2 linked regions of the Flexivirga oryzae genome follow. The protein of the gene in region 1 interacts with the protein of each later gene in a pairwise test. Links are inferred from orthologs where the notes say so. Each region holds a gene or a part of one and is shown in the gene's direction. Other genes may lie near its edges. The genes, in order: rpe and eno.

Region 1 (7,774 bases):
TGGTCGTCTGCGGCGCGGCCTCCGGTGTCACCCTGCCGCCGGTGGAGGCGCTCGCCCGCTGGGCACCAGCCACCTTCGCTGAGCGCGAGCTGGCCGCGCGCCGCGAGCTGGACCTACCGCCCGCGTCCTGGATGGCGTTGGTGACCGGGGACGCGGCCGACCTGGGCGCGTTCGCGGACGCGGCACGGCACGCCCTCGACGACAGCATCCCGCTGGAGCGCATCGGACCCATGCCCGCTCCGGGTGGCGGCGAGGGGACGGCGCTGCTGCTGCGGACCGCGCTCCCGCACGCCCCGGCGGCTTCCCGGGCGGTCGCTGCCGCCCGTGCGGTGCGCAGCGCACGCAAGCTGCCGGGCACCGTGACGGTCCGGGTCGATCCGAGCGGCGCGCTGCTCTGAGTCGCCGTCACGAGACCTTGCCCCGGCAACGGGCCGACGCGCCGATATCGCTAGTGTCTGAGTGATGAATTCGCAGCAAGTGCTGACCGCAGAGGACCCGAACCTGAAGCCGTCACCGGTCGACGCCGTCGTCTTCGACCTCGGCAACGTGCTGATCGACTGGGACCCCCGGCCGGCGATCGCAGCGGGTGTCGGTGACGAGCGTGCCGAGGCGTTCCTCACCGGCGGGGAGTTCGACTTCGGCGCCTGGAACCACGCGCAGGACGCGGGCCGCACGTTCGCCGACGGTGAGGCCGCCGCAACGGCGCAGTTCCCGCACCTCGCGGACGAGATCCGTTCCTACCGAGCCAATTTCGGCGAGTCGCTGCGCGCGCCGATCGACGGCACGGTCGCCATACTCAAGCAGTTGCACGCCGCGCAGATCCCACTGCTCGCGCTCACCAACTGGTCCGCGGAGACGTTCCCGGTCGCGCTCGACAAGTTCGACTTCCTCGACCTCTTCGACGACATCATCGTCTCCGGCGAGGAGGGCGTCGCCAAGCCCGACCCGGAGATCTTCGAGGAACTCGCCGACCGGGTGCGCCACCTGGGCAGCCTCGACGACTGCATCTTCATCGACGACAAGCTGGCCAACGTGCAGGCGGCCACCCTCGCGGGCCTGGACGCGATCGAGTTCACCACCCCGGAGGAGCTGCGCGCCGACCTGTTGGTGCGCGGGCTCCCGGTCGAACGGTAGGAGCCGGTATGTCGATCACGCCCATCCGGCTCTACGGTGACCCCGTCCTGCGCACCCCGGCCGCACCGGTCACGACCTTCGACAAGGAGCTGCGCACCCTCGTCGCCGACCTGACCGAGACGATGATGGATGCACCCGGTGCCGGGCTGGCCGCTCCACAGCTCGGTGTGGGGCTGCGGGTGTTCACCTATTACGTCGACGGCGTGCTCGGACACCTCGTCAACCCCGACCTGGATCTGTCCGGCGAGCTCGAGACCGACGACGAGGGGTGCCTGTCGATCCCCGCGTTCTCCTGGCCGACGCCCCGGTCGGTTTCCGTGGTCGCTCGTGGGTTCGACATGTATGGCGAGCCGCTCACCCTCGAGGGCAGCCATCTGCTGGCCCGCTGCATCCAGCACGAGACCGACCACCTGGACGGCATCCTCTTCATCGACCGGCTCGACAAGGAGCAGCGCAGGCTCGCGCTCAAGGAGATCCGCAACGCGGAGTGGGCCGGCCTGCCCGGGCCGATCGTCAGGGACAGTCCGCACGCCAACCCGTCGTACGGGGCCTGACATGCGTGTCGTCTTCGCCGGCACACCCGAGGTGGCGCTGCCCAGCCTGCGCGCGATCGCGGCGTCCCCGCACCAGATCGTCGGCGTGGTCACGCGTCCGGACGCGCCGGCCGGTCGGGGCCGCGCCCTGCGCCCGTCACCGGTCGGCGAGTTCGGTGCGGAGCTGGGCGTGCCGGTGCTCACCCCGCGGTCGGCCAAGGACCCGGGTTTCGCCGAGGAGTTGGCGGCGCTGCAACCGGACGTGTGCCCGGTGGTCGCCTACGGCTCACTGGTGCCACGCAGGGTCATCGACATACCGCGCCTCGGGTGGGTCAACCTGCACTTCTCGCTGCTGCCGGCCTGGCGCGGCGCCGCCCCGGTGCAGCACGCGATCCTGCACGGCGACGAGGTGACCGGCGCGACGGCCTTCCTGCTCGAAGAAGGCATGGACACCGGTCCCGTGCTGGGCACGATGACCGAGACGATCCGCCCGGCCGACACCAGCGGCGACCTGCTGGGGCGGCTGGCCGAAGCGGGCGCGGGACTGCTCGTCGCAGCACTCGACGGGCTGGAGAGCGGTTCGATCGCCCCGGTGCCGCAACCCGCCGACGGTGTCTCCATGGCGCCGAAGATCACCGCCGCCGACGGTGAGATCCGTTGGAGCGACCCGGCTTTCGCCATCGACCGACGAGTTCGAGCCTGTACGCCGGCACCGGGTGCGTGGACGACGTTCCGTGGGACACGCCTGAAGATCGGCGGCCTGACGCCGAGCGCGCCGGACGACATCCAGCCGGCAGCGGGCGAACTGCGCGCCACCAAGAAGGCCGTGTATGTCGGCACCGGCAGCACTCCCGTGCGGCTGGATGTCGTCCAGCCGCACGGCAAGAAGGCGATGCCCGGTGCGGACTGGGCCCGCGGTGTGCGGGTCGACGAAGGAGAGACTTTCGGGTGAACAACAGCGACCAACCTGGCGGGTACCGCGACGAGCGCGGCCGGCAGCGCCCCGCGTCACGACGCGCCGGCGGCAAGAACCGCACCGCCGTCCGGCCGGCGGACCGGCGTCGCGGCGGCGACCCCACCCGCAAGGCTGCGTGGCAGGTCATGCGGTCGGTGGCCGACGGTGCCTACGCCAACCTGGAGCTGCCGAAGGTGCTCCGGGCGGCGGACCTGCACGGACGGGACGCCGCGTTCGCCACGGAGCTGACGTACGGCGCCATCAGGATGCGCGGGCTGTACGACGCCGTCATCGAGTTCGCGGCCGGGCGACCGGTCGGGCAGATCGACCCGCCGGTGCTGGACACGCTGCGTCTCGGCGCCCATCAGATCCTCGGCATGCGGGTCCCGTCGCACGCCGCCGCCTCGGAGACGGTGGCCCTGGCACGCGAGATGAACGGCACCGGGGCCTCGGGCTTCGTCAACGCCGTGCTGCGGCGGATCACCGAGCGCACCCGCGAGGAGTGGGTCCGAGAGGTCACGGCCGGCCGGTCCCTTGAGGACGCGCTCGCCGTCGAGTACTCGCACCCGGCCTGGGTGGTGCGGGCGTTGCGCGGAGCGTTGCGGTCCGGGGGAGTGGCCGACGAGGCGAGCCTGGACGATGCGCTGGTCGCGCTACTGGAGGCGGACAACGCCGCACCGGCGGTGTCACTGGTCGCCCGTCCGGGTCTCGCGACCGTGCAGGAGCTGGTCGACGCCGGCGCCGAGGCGTCCACCCTGTCACCCGTCGGCGCGGTGCTGCCCGGCGGTGACCCGGCCGACATACCGGCCGTCCGGCAGACCCGGGCGGCGGTGCAGGACGAGGGTTCTCAGCTGGTCGCGCTCGCGCTCGCCGCGGCGCCGCGGGAGGGTGAGGGGCCGCAGGAGTGGCTCGACCTGTGCGCCGGGCCGGGTGGCAAGGCGGCACTGCTGGCCGCGCTGTCGGCCGACCGACCGGACGTCACCGTCTTCGTCAACGAGGTCAGCGAGCACCGCACCGAGCTGGTGCGGCGGACCATGCGCGCCGCGATCGACGCCGGTGCCGAGGTCATGATCGGCACCGGCGACGGCCGTGAGCTCGGCGCGGAGGAGCCGAACACCTACGACCGGGTCCTGGTCGACGCACCGTGCACCGGTCTCGGCGCGCTGCGGCGCCGGCCGGAGGCACGCTGGCGACGGACACCGAGCGACGTCACCGACCTCACCACCGTGCAGTCGGACCTGCTGACCTCGGCCCTGGACGCGGCCAAACCCGGAGGTGTCGTCGCCTACGTCACGTGCAGCCCGCACGTCGCGGAGACCACCGAGGTGGTCCGTTCGGTGACCGCGGGCCGTGACGACGTCGTCGTCGAGGACGCGCGGCCGCTCTTCCGCGACGCCGCAGGTGCACAGCTCGCCGATCTCGGTGACGGGCCGGCGGTGCAGCTGTGGCCGCACCTGCACGGCACCGACGCGATGTTCTTCGCGCTGCTGCGCAAGAAGTGAATTAGCAGATACCGCACCACGATTCGTCATGAGAAAACCTGGAGGACGCGTGCTGATCGCACCGAGCATCCTGTCGGCCGACTTCGCCAATCTCGAGCGCGACCTGCACCGGATCGCGAACGCGGACTGGGCGCACGTCGACGTGATGGACTACCACTTCGTGCCCAACCTCACCCTCGGGCTGCCCGTCGTCGAGGCACTGCAACGGGTCAGCCCGATCCCGCTCGACTGCCACCTGATGATCGAGGACCCGGACCGGTGGGCGCCCGCGTACGCGGAGGCGGGGGCACACAGTGTGACCTTCCACATCGAGGCGGCCCGTGACCCGCGCACGCTGGCGAAGGACCTGCACGCGGCCGGCGCGCAGGCCTGTATGGCGCTCAAGCCGGGGACACCGTTCGCGCCGTACGAGGAGTTGCTGGACGTGGTCGACATGGTCCTGGTCATGACCGTGGAGCCGGGGTTCGGCGGGCAGAGCTTCATGGCCGACCAGATGCCGAAGGTGCGCGAGGTCCGGGAGGCGATCGGCCGGCGCGGCGGCCAGATCCGCATCGAGGTCGACGGCGGCGTCGCCGCCTCCACGATCGAACAGTGCGCGGCGGCCGGCGCTGACGTATTCGTCGCAGGCTCAGCCGTTTACGGGGCGGAGGACGCAGCCGCCGCGGTCGAGGAGTTGCGCGGCCTCGCGCAGGCGTGCGCCGGCCACCGCTGACTCACCAGGTGGACGCTCCTTGCGGCAGGGCTTGACTGCAGTGTCATAATGTTGCCGAACGTGCTCCGGGGTCGGTGAAATTCCGAGCCGGCGGTGATAGTCCGCGACCCGACTGCTTCGGCAGCCGGTTGACCTGGTGGAACTCCAGGACCGACGGTTAAAGTCCGGATGGGAGGCGCACGTGGGGTGTGCCCTCTGGCAGACCCCGGCGGCAGTGCAAGGCCAGCCATCCTGGCCGACCGCAACCGCTCGTCATCCCCGGAGCCGGTGAGACCGGACCGGAAGGAGTGACGAGGCGGTGCAGCACCCCTCAGCTTTCGAGCAGCCGATGCGCGCTGCCCTCGAACTGGCCGCGCGCGGCCCCGTCGCCGACGCCAACCCGCGGGTCGGGTGCGTGATCGTGCGTGACCAGGCCGTCGTCGGCCGAGGCTGGCACGCCGGCGCCGGGACGCCGCACGCCGAAGTGGTGGCACTCGCCGACGCCGGTGAGCTCGCGCGCGGCGCCACCGCCTACGTCACGCTCGAGCCATGTGCCCACCAGGGCCGCACCGGACCGTGCACCGCAGCACTCAGCGCGGCCGGCGTGTCCCGGGTCGTCTACGCGCAGGAGGACCCGAACCCGGTCGCGCAGGGCGGCGCCGCGGTGCTCCGCGACCGCGGGATCGAGGTGCACGGCGGTGTGCTGGCCGCCGAGGCCGCAGCCCTCAACGAGACCTGGTCGTTCGCGGTCACCCACGAACGGCCCTGGGTGGTGTGGAAGTTCGCGATGACGCTGGACGGCCGGTCGGCCGCGGCCGACGGGACGAGCCAGTGGATCAGCAACCCCGAGTCCCGTGCCGAAGTGCACGAACTGCGGGCCCGAGTGGGCGCCGTCATGGTCGGCACCGGCACCGCGCTCGCGGACGATCCGCAGCTGACCGCACGTTCCGCGGCCGGTGCCGTCACCGGGCCGCAGCCGTTGCGGGTCGTCGTCGGCGAGCGGGAACTTCCCGCGGCGGCACGGGTGCTGGACGACGCCGCGCCGACGGTGCACCTGCGCACCCACGAGCCGGAGGTCGTGCTCGAGGACCTGCACGCACGCGGCGTCCGGTCCGTCCTGCTCGAAGGCGGTGCGACACTCGGCGCCGCCTTCCAGCGGGCCGGTCTCGTCGACGAAGTCGTCGTGTATGTCGCACCCGTACTGCTCGGCTCCGGCACTGCCGCCGTGGCCGATCTCGGTGTCCACACCCTGTCGGACGCCGCCCACTGGACCCTGCACGACATCCGGCGACTCGCCGACGACGTGCGACTCACCTATCGGAGGAAGTGACGTGTTCACCGGCATCGTCGAAGAGCTCGGAAGAGCCAAAGCGATCGAGCGACAGGGCGACTCGGCTCGGCTCACACTCGAGGCACACAGGGTGCTCGACCAGGTGGAGCACGGTGCGTCGATCGCGGTCAACGGGGTGTGCCTGACGGTCGTGGAACACACCACGGACGAGTTCACCGTCGACGTGATGGCCGAGACCCTGGACCGGAGCAGCCTGGGGGCGCTGACGCCCGGCGGGCAGGTGAACCTGGAGCGCGCCATGCGCGCCGACGGACGGCTGGACGGCCACATCGTGCAAGGGCACGTCGACGGTGTCGTCGAGGTGCTCGGCCGGCAGGAGCACGAGCACTGGACCGAGTTACGGCTGTCGCTGCCGGCGGCGCTGGCGCCATACGTCGCCGAGAAGGGTTCGGTCGCCCTGGACGGCGTCTCCCTGACCGTCGCCTCGGTGACGGCTGACGCGTTCACGGTGTGCCTGATCCCGACGACGCTGCAGCTGACGACCTTCGGGGAGCGTGCGATCGGCGACCCGGTGAACATCGAGGTGGATGTGCTCGCCAAGTACGTCGAGCGCATGGTCGGACTGAACGGGCAGCGAGGAGACCAGCAGTGAACTTCTTCGAGCGCCTCTACGACGCGTCGATCACCATCGGCGGGCACGGCATCACCTGGCGGGAGATCGTCGGAAACCTCTTCGGGCTGGCCTCGGCCATCGGCGGCATGCGGCGCAAGGTCTGGGCCTGGCCGGTCGGGATCGTCGGCAACGCGTTGCTCTTCACGGTCTTCTTCGCGCTCGGCTTCACCGCCCACGGCGGACAGGTGATGTTCGGCCAGGCCGGCCGGCAGGTGTTCTTCATCATCACCTCGATCTACGGGTGGTGGATCTGGCAGCGCAACAAGGCCGGTCGTCGCCCGGACGCCCCGGCCGTACAACCGCACTGGGCCACCGGCGCCGAGCGGCTCGGTTATCTCGGCTTCTGGCTGGTTGCAGTGGTTCTCGTGCAGTGGAGCAGCCGGGTGATCGGTGTCGGCTGGACACCGCCGAGCTGGTACTACTGGGCCGACGCGTGGATCTTCGTCGGCTCGATCGTGGCGACGTTCGCCATGGCGCGCGGCTGGAACGACTTCTGGCTGGTCTGGATCGCGGTCGACCTCGTCGGTGTCCCGGAGCTGATCCACTTCCAGTACTACCCGTCGGCCGCGCTCTACGCGTTCTACGCATGTTTCGTCATCTGGGGTTTCTTCGTGTGGTTGCGAGTCAGCCGTCGGGCGGGCGATCCGTCCGACGTCGATGAAGAGTTGGTGAGGTCATGACAGATTCGATCGAGGCCGCCCTGGCCGAAATCGCCGCCGGCAGGCCGGTGCTCGTCGCGGACGACGCCGACCGGGAGAACGAGGTCGACCTCGTGATGGCCGCGCAGCATGCGGACGCGCGGTGGATCGGCTGGGCCGTCCGGCACGGGTCCGGCGTGATCTGCGCGCCGATGACACATACCGTGGCCGATCGGCTGGGGCTCCCACCGATGGTGCAGGACAACCAGGACCCGAAGGGCACGGCATACACGATCTCCGTGGACGCGACCGGTCTCGCAACCGGGATCAGCGCCGCCGAGCGGGCGAAGACCCTTG
Region 2 (7,728 bases), on another replicon or contig:
CCGGTTGTCGTGGAGTAGTCGGTCACCGTGACCTCGATCCGTTGTCGTCGTTGTGCTGGTCGAAATCGTCGGCCGCGGCGGCTCGCCGTGCGCGTTCGACGCCCTGCTTGTAACGGCTGAGTTTCGCGCGCAGTGCCTCCGGGTCGCGCAGTGGCCCGTGCTCCGGGCTCCGGCCGTGCGGGCCCGTCGCGCTCGCCGACTCCACGCTGCCCGGCACGATGTAGCGCCCCGGTTGCCGGCGCGGCAGCGGATTGTCGCTGTCGGTCACCGCGTGCTCCTCCGTCGCGGCCTGCGCGGCCTCCCATGCCCGGTCGGTGGGCTCGGAGGACCACGGCAGTTCGCCGTCCGCGCCCAGCCAGCGGGAGCTGATCGACCGGAAGATCGGGGTGTCCTCCACCCGGGGAGGAGTATGACGTGGCTCCTGCGCCGGAGGCGCGGCGGCTTCCGCCGAGTCACCGGCCGACAGGTCGGACCCGGACCCGGAACCCGCTCGGCCGCCGACGCCGTCGGCTCCGGCGGCGTCGTCGGATCGGCCCGGCCGGGCGTCCCGGGTGCCGCTGAAGAACGCCATCGCGCCGAGCGAGCGCTCGGGTGCCGAGGCCGAACCGGCGATCGGGGAGACCCAGTCGCCCCGGGCATCGCTGGCGTCGGCCGTGTGTTGCGCGGCCGCGGCGCCGAGCGAGGCGGCGCCGGTGAGGGCGCTCACGCCGGTGGCGCCCGGTCGGCGACGCGGCAGGCCGGCCTCGGTCTGCTCGACCGGCTCCGGGGGAGCGGCGTCGACGGCGGTCGCGCGCTCGGCGCGGGCCGGTGCGGGTGTGGCTCGACGCGCCGGCGGTGCGGCAGGTTCGGGCGCCCGCAGCACCCCGACCGGCACGTGCACCGCGGCGACGGTGCCGCCCGAGGGGTTCGCGCGCAGCCGTACGTCGATGCCGTGACTCTCCCCGAGCCGTGCGACCACGAAAAGGCCCATGTGGCGGGTGGTTTCGACGCCGAACTCGCCACCGGCGGAGATGTCGTCATTCAGCTTCTCGAGCTGGTCCGCCTCGATGCCGAGCCCGTGGTCCTCGATCTCCAGCAGGACGCCACCGTCGATGGCGCGCGCACCGCCGATCTGGACGCGGGACTGCGGCGGGGAGTACGCGAGTGCGTTGTCGACGAGCTCGGCGACCACGTGCACCAGGTCCGTCGCGACCTCGGGGTCGACGATCTGGTCCGGCAACTGGGCGACGTCGACCCGCTGGTAGTCCTGCACCTCGGAGATCGCCGCCCCGACCACTTGGGCGATTGCGAGCGTTTCGTTCCGGTGGCGGCCCTCGTTGCCCGCGAGCACCATCAGGCTCTGACCGTTACGTCGCATGCGAGCGGCCATGTGGTCCAGCCGGAAGAGGCTGTCCAGCCGCGCGGAGTCGTCCTCGCTGCGCTCCAGCTGCTCGAGCAGGTTGAGTTGCTGGTTGACCAGCGAGGTGTTGCGTCGCGACAGGGTCTCGAACATCTCGGTCATCTGCCGGCGCAGGGTCGCCTGTTCGGACGCCAGCCGGATGGCGCGGTTCTGCATCCCGTCGATCGCGCGGGACAGCTGCCCGATCTCCTCCCGATGGGGCAGCGCGACGCTCTGGATCCGCCCGACGCCCTGGCCGGACTGCACGCGTTCGATCGCTGCGGGCAGGTGCTCTTCGGCGACGTCGATCGTGCTGCGTCGCAGCCGGGCGATCGGCCGCACCAGCAGCCGTCGCGAGATGAGCAGGGCGAGCAGCACGGTGAGCAGCAGGATCGCCAGGATCAAGCCGATCTGCAGCAGCGCGGAGCGCCGCGAGTCGTCCGCCTGGGCGGACACCCGGTCGGTGGCCGTGGCCACCGCGGCGCGGTAGACCGTCCGGTAGGAGGAGGTGACGCTCGGGGTCACGCTCTTGACCTGGTCGAACGTGCCGTTGGTGCTGAACGCGAGCCGGCTGACCGTCGCCGCCTGCTGGGTCGACACATCCACCGTCGGTAACTGCGCCGCCTGGACGCGCTCGAGAGCGTCCTGTTCGCCGCCGACGTCCGCGGACAGGGTGGTCCGCAGGTCGTCGGTGAACCCGGTCTCCCGTGCCAGGTCGAGTCGTTCGTCGGCCAGGTGGCTCTGCGCGGTGACCACGTCGTGCAGCGCGTTGAGCGTCTGCTCGGGGTGGGCGGCGTTGAGGTCGTCCAGGAAGCCCAGCACGTCGGAGCTGATCGCGCCGGGTGCCAGGGACGTGGCGTCGCCCGTCCCGCCGGTCCCGGAGGTGAGTGCGTCACCGCTGTTGACCGCCGCGTTGAGCAGGCTGCGCTGGTGCGAGCTGAGGCTCGACGAGCCGATCGCCGACGTGAGCGCCGTGCGTGCTGCGCCGAACCGTGCCCGGTTCGTCTCGATCGTCTTGTCGTCCGGCGACGGCCGGACCAGTTCTGCGGCGAGGTCCTGGCTGGCGGCCAGGTAGTCGATGGACGGCTCGAGCGCGGCATACCGGCTCTTGGCCTGCGATGCGGCGCCCGCGTCGGACCACGCGCCGGCGATCCGGAAACACACCAGCACGGTGGCGAAGATCAGCGGGATCGCCAGGGCTGCGACAACCTTGCGTCGCAGTGACCAGTCCATCGGTGGCCAGAACGTCCTCGTGGGCGCGTTGTCGTCCGTCGCCGGAGACGCCGTCACAGGTCGGCGTGATTCAGGCATCGTCGTCGGTCTCTTCCAGTCCGCGGCGCACCGCGAGGCGCCCCGTCTTCACAGTCTGTGCGGACGAGCCCCCACCCCTAGTTGCTCCACGTCCGCGTGTATTTGTCGGCGCCGCGTCCGCATCCCTCGGGCAGCGTGAGACGCGGGCAATGTGGTCGCCCGTTCGGAACAGGATGCACCAAGTCGATCGTCCATGACACCGGAATGGCGTGAACTGCCTCGCAGAATCGCCTCGACATGGTAGCCGTGCCGGGCGTCACCCGGCGCCGTCGGCGACGGAGCGGCCGAAGTCGGCGGGCCCACCGAGCGGGTCGTCCCGGATCCGCATCGCCGTCGGCGATAGTCTGAACCCGCAGCACGTGTGGGCATCATGCCTGCTCCCAACGTCCCGACCCCTGCCAGGAGACTGCTAAGTGGCCACGATTGACGCCCTGCTCGCCCGCGAGATCCTCGACTCCCGAGGCAACCCGACCGTCGAGGTCGAGGTCGCGCTCGACGACGGCACCGTCGGACGGGCCGCGGTCCCCTCCGGTGCCAGCACCGGTCAGTTCGAGGCCGTCGAGCGCCGCGACGGCGATGCGAAGCGGTATGGCGGCAAGGGTGTCCAGGACGCCGTCGACGCTGTCGCCGAGGAGATCGCGCCGCATGTGCTCGGGTATGACGCCAGCGAGCAGCGCCTGGTCGACCAGGAGATGCTCGGCACCGACGGCACCGACAACAAGGGCCGCGTGGGAGCCAACGCCATCCTCGGTGTCAGCCTTGCCGTCGCGCAGGCCGCCGCCGAGTCGGCCGACCTGCCGCTCTTCCGTTACGTCGGCGGGCCCAACGCGCACCTGCTGCCGGTCCCGATGATGAACATCCTCAACGGCGGCGCCCACGCCGACTCCAACGTCGACATCCAGGAGTTCATGATCGCGCCGATCGGCGCCGGCTCCTTCCGGGAGGCGTTGCGCTGGGGCGCTGAGGTCTACCACGCACTCAAGAAGGTGCTGCAGGACCGCGGCCTGGCCACCGGCCTCGGCGACGAGGGCGGCTTCGCCCCCAGCCTGGAGTCCAACCGCGCCGCGCTCGACCTGATCCTCGACGCGATCAAGGCCGCCGGCTACACCCCCGGCAAGGACATCGCGCTCGCGCTCGACGTCGCGGCCAGCGAGTTCTTCGAGGACGGTTCCTACGTGTTCGAGGGCAGCAAGAAGTCCGCCGCCGAGATGACCGCCTACTACGCCGACCTGGTGGCGTCATACCCGCTGGTGTCGATCGAGGACCCACTGAACGAAGAGGACTGGGAGGGTTGGAAGATCCTCACCGACGAGCTCGGCGACAAGGTGCAGATCGTCGGCGACGACCTCTTCGTCACCAACCCCAAGCGGCTGGCGCGCGGCATCGAGTCCGGGATCGCCAACGCGCTGCTGGTCAAGGTCAACCAGATCGGCACGCTGACCGAGACCCTCGACGCGGTCACGCTCGCGCAGAGCAACGGCTTCCGGTGCATGATGAGTCACCGGTCGGGGGAGACCGAGGACACGACCATCGCGGACCTCGCGGTCGCCACCAACTGCGGGCAGATCAAGACCGGTGCCCCGGCGCGCTCGGACCGGGTCGCCAAATACAACCAGTTGCTGCGCATCGAGGAGGAGCTGGACGACGCCGCGGTCTACGCGGGCGCCAGTGCCTTCCCGCGGTTCAAGGCCTGAGCGAGGACAACGAAAGGTCCACTTGTGACACGCGATTCGCGCAAGACCCCGACGGGTCGGTCGCGCGCGACGTCACGCCCGTCGGCCCGGCCGCGGCGCTCCGGCACCGGGCGCACCACCTCGGTGCGCACGGCGCCGGGCAAGGCCGCGACCGGCACCCGGGCGGTGCGCAAGACGCGGTCACCGCGCTCGATGCGCCGACTGGCCGTCGTCGGTGCGCTGATCGTCTTCCTCGCCGTCGTGATCGCGCCCACGGTGCGCTCCTACCTGTCGCAGCGGCAGCAGGTCGCAAAACTCCAGGCGCAGGTCGCGGCCCAGCAGGCGGACGTCAAGTCGTTGCGGGCCGAGAAGGCCAAGTGGAGCGACCCGAAGTATGTCGAGGCGCAGGCCGGTCAGCGGCTCGGCTTCGCCAAACCGGGCAAGACCCTGACGGTCTACGTGACCGACGGGACGTCGGGTGCGGGTGTCGCGAAACGGGCCAACCAGTCGCAGACCTGGTACGGCACGCTGTGGCGGTCCGTCGTGTCCTCCGGCGAACACTGAACCGACCCATGCCCGAAAACCCTTCTCCTGCGGTTGATCCCGCAGACCTCGAGGCGGTCGAGCGACAACTCGGCAGGCTGCCGCGTGGGGTGGTCGAGATCGCGGCACGTTGTCCCTGCGGTTGTCCTGCCGTGGTCCGGACACTGCCGCGACTGCCCGATGGCACGCCCTTCCCGACGACCTTCTACGCCACCTGCCCCCGGCTGACCGGCGCGATCGGAACGCTGGAGGCCCGCGGCCTGATGCGTGAGATGACCGACCGACTCGGCACGGACCCCGAGCTGGCGGCGGCCTACCGTGCGGCGCACGAGGACTACCTGCGGCGGCGCGCCGCGCTCGGTGAGGTCCCCGAGATCGCCGGCATCTCGGCGGGCGGGATGCCCGACCGGGTGAAGTGCCTGCACGTGCTTGTGGCGCACTCGATGGCAGTCGGCCCAGGCGTCAATCCGCTTGGCGACGAAGCACTTTCAATGCTTCCCGCCTGGTGGGACGGCGGTTGCTGCACCCAGCCCCAGGAGAAGGTATGACGCGAGTCGCGGCCGTCGACTGCGGCACCAACTCGATCCGCCTGCTGATCGCGGACACCGACGGGCAGTCACTGAGTGACGTCGTGCGCACGATGGAGATCGTGCGCCTCGGTCAGGGTGTCGACGTGACCGGTCGCATCGCACCGGACGCGATGGAGCGCACGTTGCGAGCAGCCCGGGTGTATGCCGGGCAGTGCGTCGCGGCCGACGTGGAACGGGTGCGTTTCGTGGCCACCTCCGCGTCGCGGGATGCGGCGAACGCAGCCGACTTCACCCGTGGGATCGCCTCCGCCTTCAGCGATTTCGGCATCGAGCCGGAGGTCATCAGCGGTGATGAAGAGGCACAGTTGAGCTTTCGCGGCGCGACGAGCGTGGTGCAGCCGTCGACGCCTGCGCCATACCTCGTGGTCGACCTCGGCGGGGGATCCACCGAGTTCGTCCTCGGCGCCGGCGACGTGACCGCCGCACGGTCGGTGAACATCGGATGCGTGCGCTTCACCGAGCGTCATCTGCACACCGACCCGCCCACTGACGCCGAGATCGACGCGGCGCTGGTCGACATCAACGCCGCGATCGACGAAGCCGCCGCGACGGTTCCGCTGCAACGCGCCGGTGCGTTGATCGGGCTGGCCGGTTCGGTCACCACCATCACGGCGCATGCGCTGGGGCTCGCGGTCTACGACCCGGAGCGGATCCACGGCACCGAGTTGTCGGTCGAGCAGGCCCAGCGTTCCTGCGACGCACTGCTGCGGGCGACCCGCGCAGAGCGTGCCGCGCTCGGTTACATGCATCCCGGGCGGGTCGACGTCATCGGATCGGGTGCGCTGATCTGGCGCACCATCGTCGGCCGCGTCAGTGCGGTGGCCGGCATCGACACGGTGCTCACCAGCGAACACGACATCCTCGACGGCATCGCCCTCGGGCTCGGCTGACCCTTCCGCCCGACCCTCCTGCTCCGAGCCCCGGTCCGGAGCCCGCTCCGCGCTACCCATTCACCGGCGACGTCTTCCCCTGAGTAATAAAAACTATTACTCTAGTAAAAAATAGTCAGCGCCGCGGTATCGGCGCCATCGGAACGGAGGTTGGTCGCCATGAGCCTGATCGTTTACGCCGACTTCAGTAGCCCGGAGTGCTACGTCGCGAGCAGACGTGCGGACGCGCTGGCCGGGGAGGTGGAGGTGGACTGGCGCGCGGTCGAGTCCCGCGCCGACCTTCCCGTGGGCGGCGTGCCCCTGTCCGGCGAGGACCGTCGTGCACTCGTGGCGCGGTTCTCGACCTTGCAGGCCTCGCTGCTCGACGGGGAACTCTTGCCGTGGCGCGTCCCGGCGGTGGCCCCGAAGACGGAGGCCGCGGTGTCCGCCTGGTCGGAGCTCTGCGGCAGTCGGGTCGCCGGCGAAGCACGCCGGCTGCTGTTCGAGTTGTACTGGCGCGAGGGGGTCGACATCGGCAACCCGAACGTCCTGCGCACCCCGCTGACCGGTCCCGTGCTGCGGTCGGGGGTCGACGCGGACCCGTTGCGCGAGGCCGGGTATGCCGTCGCGGTCAATCGGGGTCCGATCACCGGCGGCGCGTACCGGCGGGTGCGGGCGTGGCGCGCGGAGTGGCTGGCGCTGGACAGGCCGGACCTGCCGGTGCTCCTGGTCGACGGCGCGACCCTGACCGGACTCGATGCCGTGCGCCGGCTCGGCAAGGAGCTGGTCTATCGCAACGTGCGGATCGAACCTCCTGTGGGCGATCCCCGCCGCTACCCGAGGGTCGACGGGCGGCCGCCCGAGTCCTGGGTGTCGCAGATCGGCGGCAGGTGGGGCAACCTCTACCGGCTGCCCGACGCGCGGGCGCTGCGGTCCGACGCCTGACGGTGGGGAGGTTCGCTCGTGCTCACGGATCCCGACGATGACTGGCGCAGGAACGCAGCCTGTCGTGGTCTCAACTCGGACCTGTTCTTCCCGGTCGGGACGACCGGGCCGGCGCTCGCCCAGACCGAGCGTGCGAAGGCCATCTGCCGCACCTGTCCGGTGGCCGCGCAGTGCCTGGAGGCAGCGCTGGCGCACGGCGAGGATGACGGCATCTGGGGTGGTATGACGCCGGAGGAGCGACGCAGACTGCGCTACCTGCGCCGGCGGCGCGCCTCAGCCTGAGTCCGACTCGTCGTCGGCGGAGACGGTGCGTGCCGCGCGGTCGGCCAGCGTTGTCACGCAGAGGTTCGCCTCGACGAACGGGTCGAGCCGTGCCGCGTCCACCGGTGCGTCGAGTTCGGCGAGAACGCCGCGCATCA

The links.
Region 2: the proteins of rpe (region 1) and eno interact in binary tests that used the Escherichia coli proteins (3 or more experiments, as listed by UniProt). The link is inferred for Flexivirga oryzae from one-to-one orthologs.

Annotation. Positions count from the first base shown.
Region 1 is NZ_JACHVQ010000001.1:1,412,593-1,420,366, forward strand. Bases 3,158-5,994 are described here. They hold rpe (ribulose-phosphate 3-epimerase), read left to right. Parts: upstream 3,158-4,152; coding sequence 4,153-4,836; downstream 4,837-5,994. Other genes in these bases: FHU39_RS06515 (RsmB/NOP family class I SAM-dependent RNA methyltransferase), read left to right, coding at 3,158-4,124; ribD (bifunctional diaminohydroxyphosphoribosylaminopyrimidine deaminase/5-amino-6-(5-phosphoribosylamino)uracil reductase RibD), read left to right, coding at 5,135-5,994. Outside these bases: FHU39_RS06495 (primosomal protein N' family DNA-binding protein), read left to right, coding at 1-398; FHU39_RS06500 (HAD family hydrolase), read left to right, coding at 463-1,134; def (peptide deformylase), read left to right, coding at 1,143-1,688; fmt (methionyl-tRNA formyltransferase), read left to right, coding at 1,690-2,619; more of FHU39_RS06515, read left to right, coding at 2,616-3,157; more of ribD, read left to right, coding at 5,995-6,145; FHU39_RS06530 (riboflavin synthase), read left to right, coding at 6,147-6,758; FHU39_RS06535 (nicotinamide mononucleotide transporter), read left to right, coding at 6,755-7,459; ribA (GTP cyclohydrolase II), read left to right, coding at 7,456-7,774. UniProt on the Escherichia coli protein: Catalyzes the reversible epimerization of D-ribulose 5-phosphate to D-xylulose 5-phosphate.
Region 2 is NZ_JACHVQ010000006.1:111,242-118,969, reverse strand. Bases 2,452-5,242 are described here. They hold eno (phosphopyruvate hydratase), read left to right. Parts: upstream 2,452-3,102; coding sequence 3,103-4,383; downstream 4,384-5,242. Other genes in these bases: FHU39_RS23010 (DUF501 domain-containing protein), read left to right, coding at 4,935-5,242; FHU39_RS23015 (septum formation initiator family protein), read left to right, coding at 4,408-4,926; FHU39_RS24495 (sensor histidine kinase), read right to left, coding at 2,452-2,611. In the rest of the region: FHU39_RS24500 (roadblock/LC7 domain-containing protein), read right to left, coding at 1-26; more of FHU39_RS24495, read right to left, coding at 23-2,451; more of FHU39_RS23010, read left to right, coding at 5,243-5,453; FHU39_RS23005 (Ppx/GppA phosphatase family protein), read left to right, coding at 5,450-6,385; FHU39_RS23000 (DsbA family oxidoreductase), read left to right, coding at 6,545-7,309; FHU39_RS22995 (WhiB family transcriptional regulator), read left to right, coding at 7,328-7,591; FHU39_RS22990 (helix-turn-helix domain-containing protein), read right to left, coding at 7,583-7,728. UniProt on the Escherichia coli protein: Catalyzes the reversible conversion of 2-phosphoglycerate (2-PG) into phosphoenolpyruvate (PEP). It is essential for the degradation of carbohydrates via glycolysis.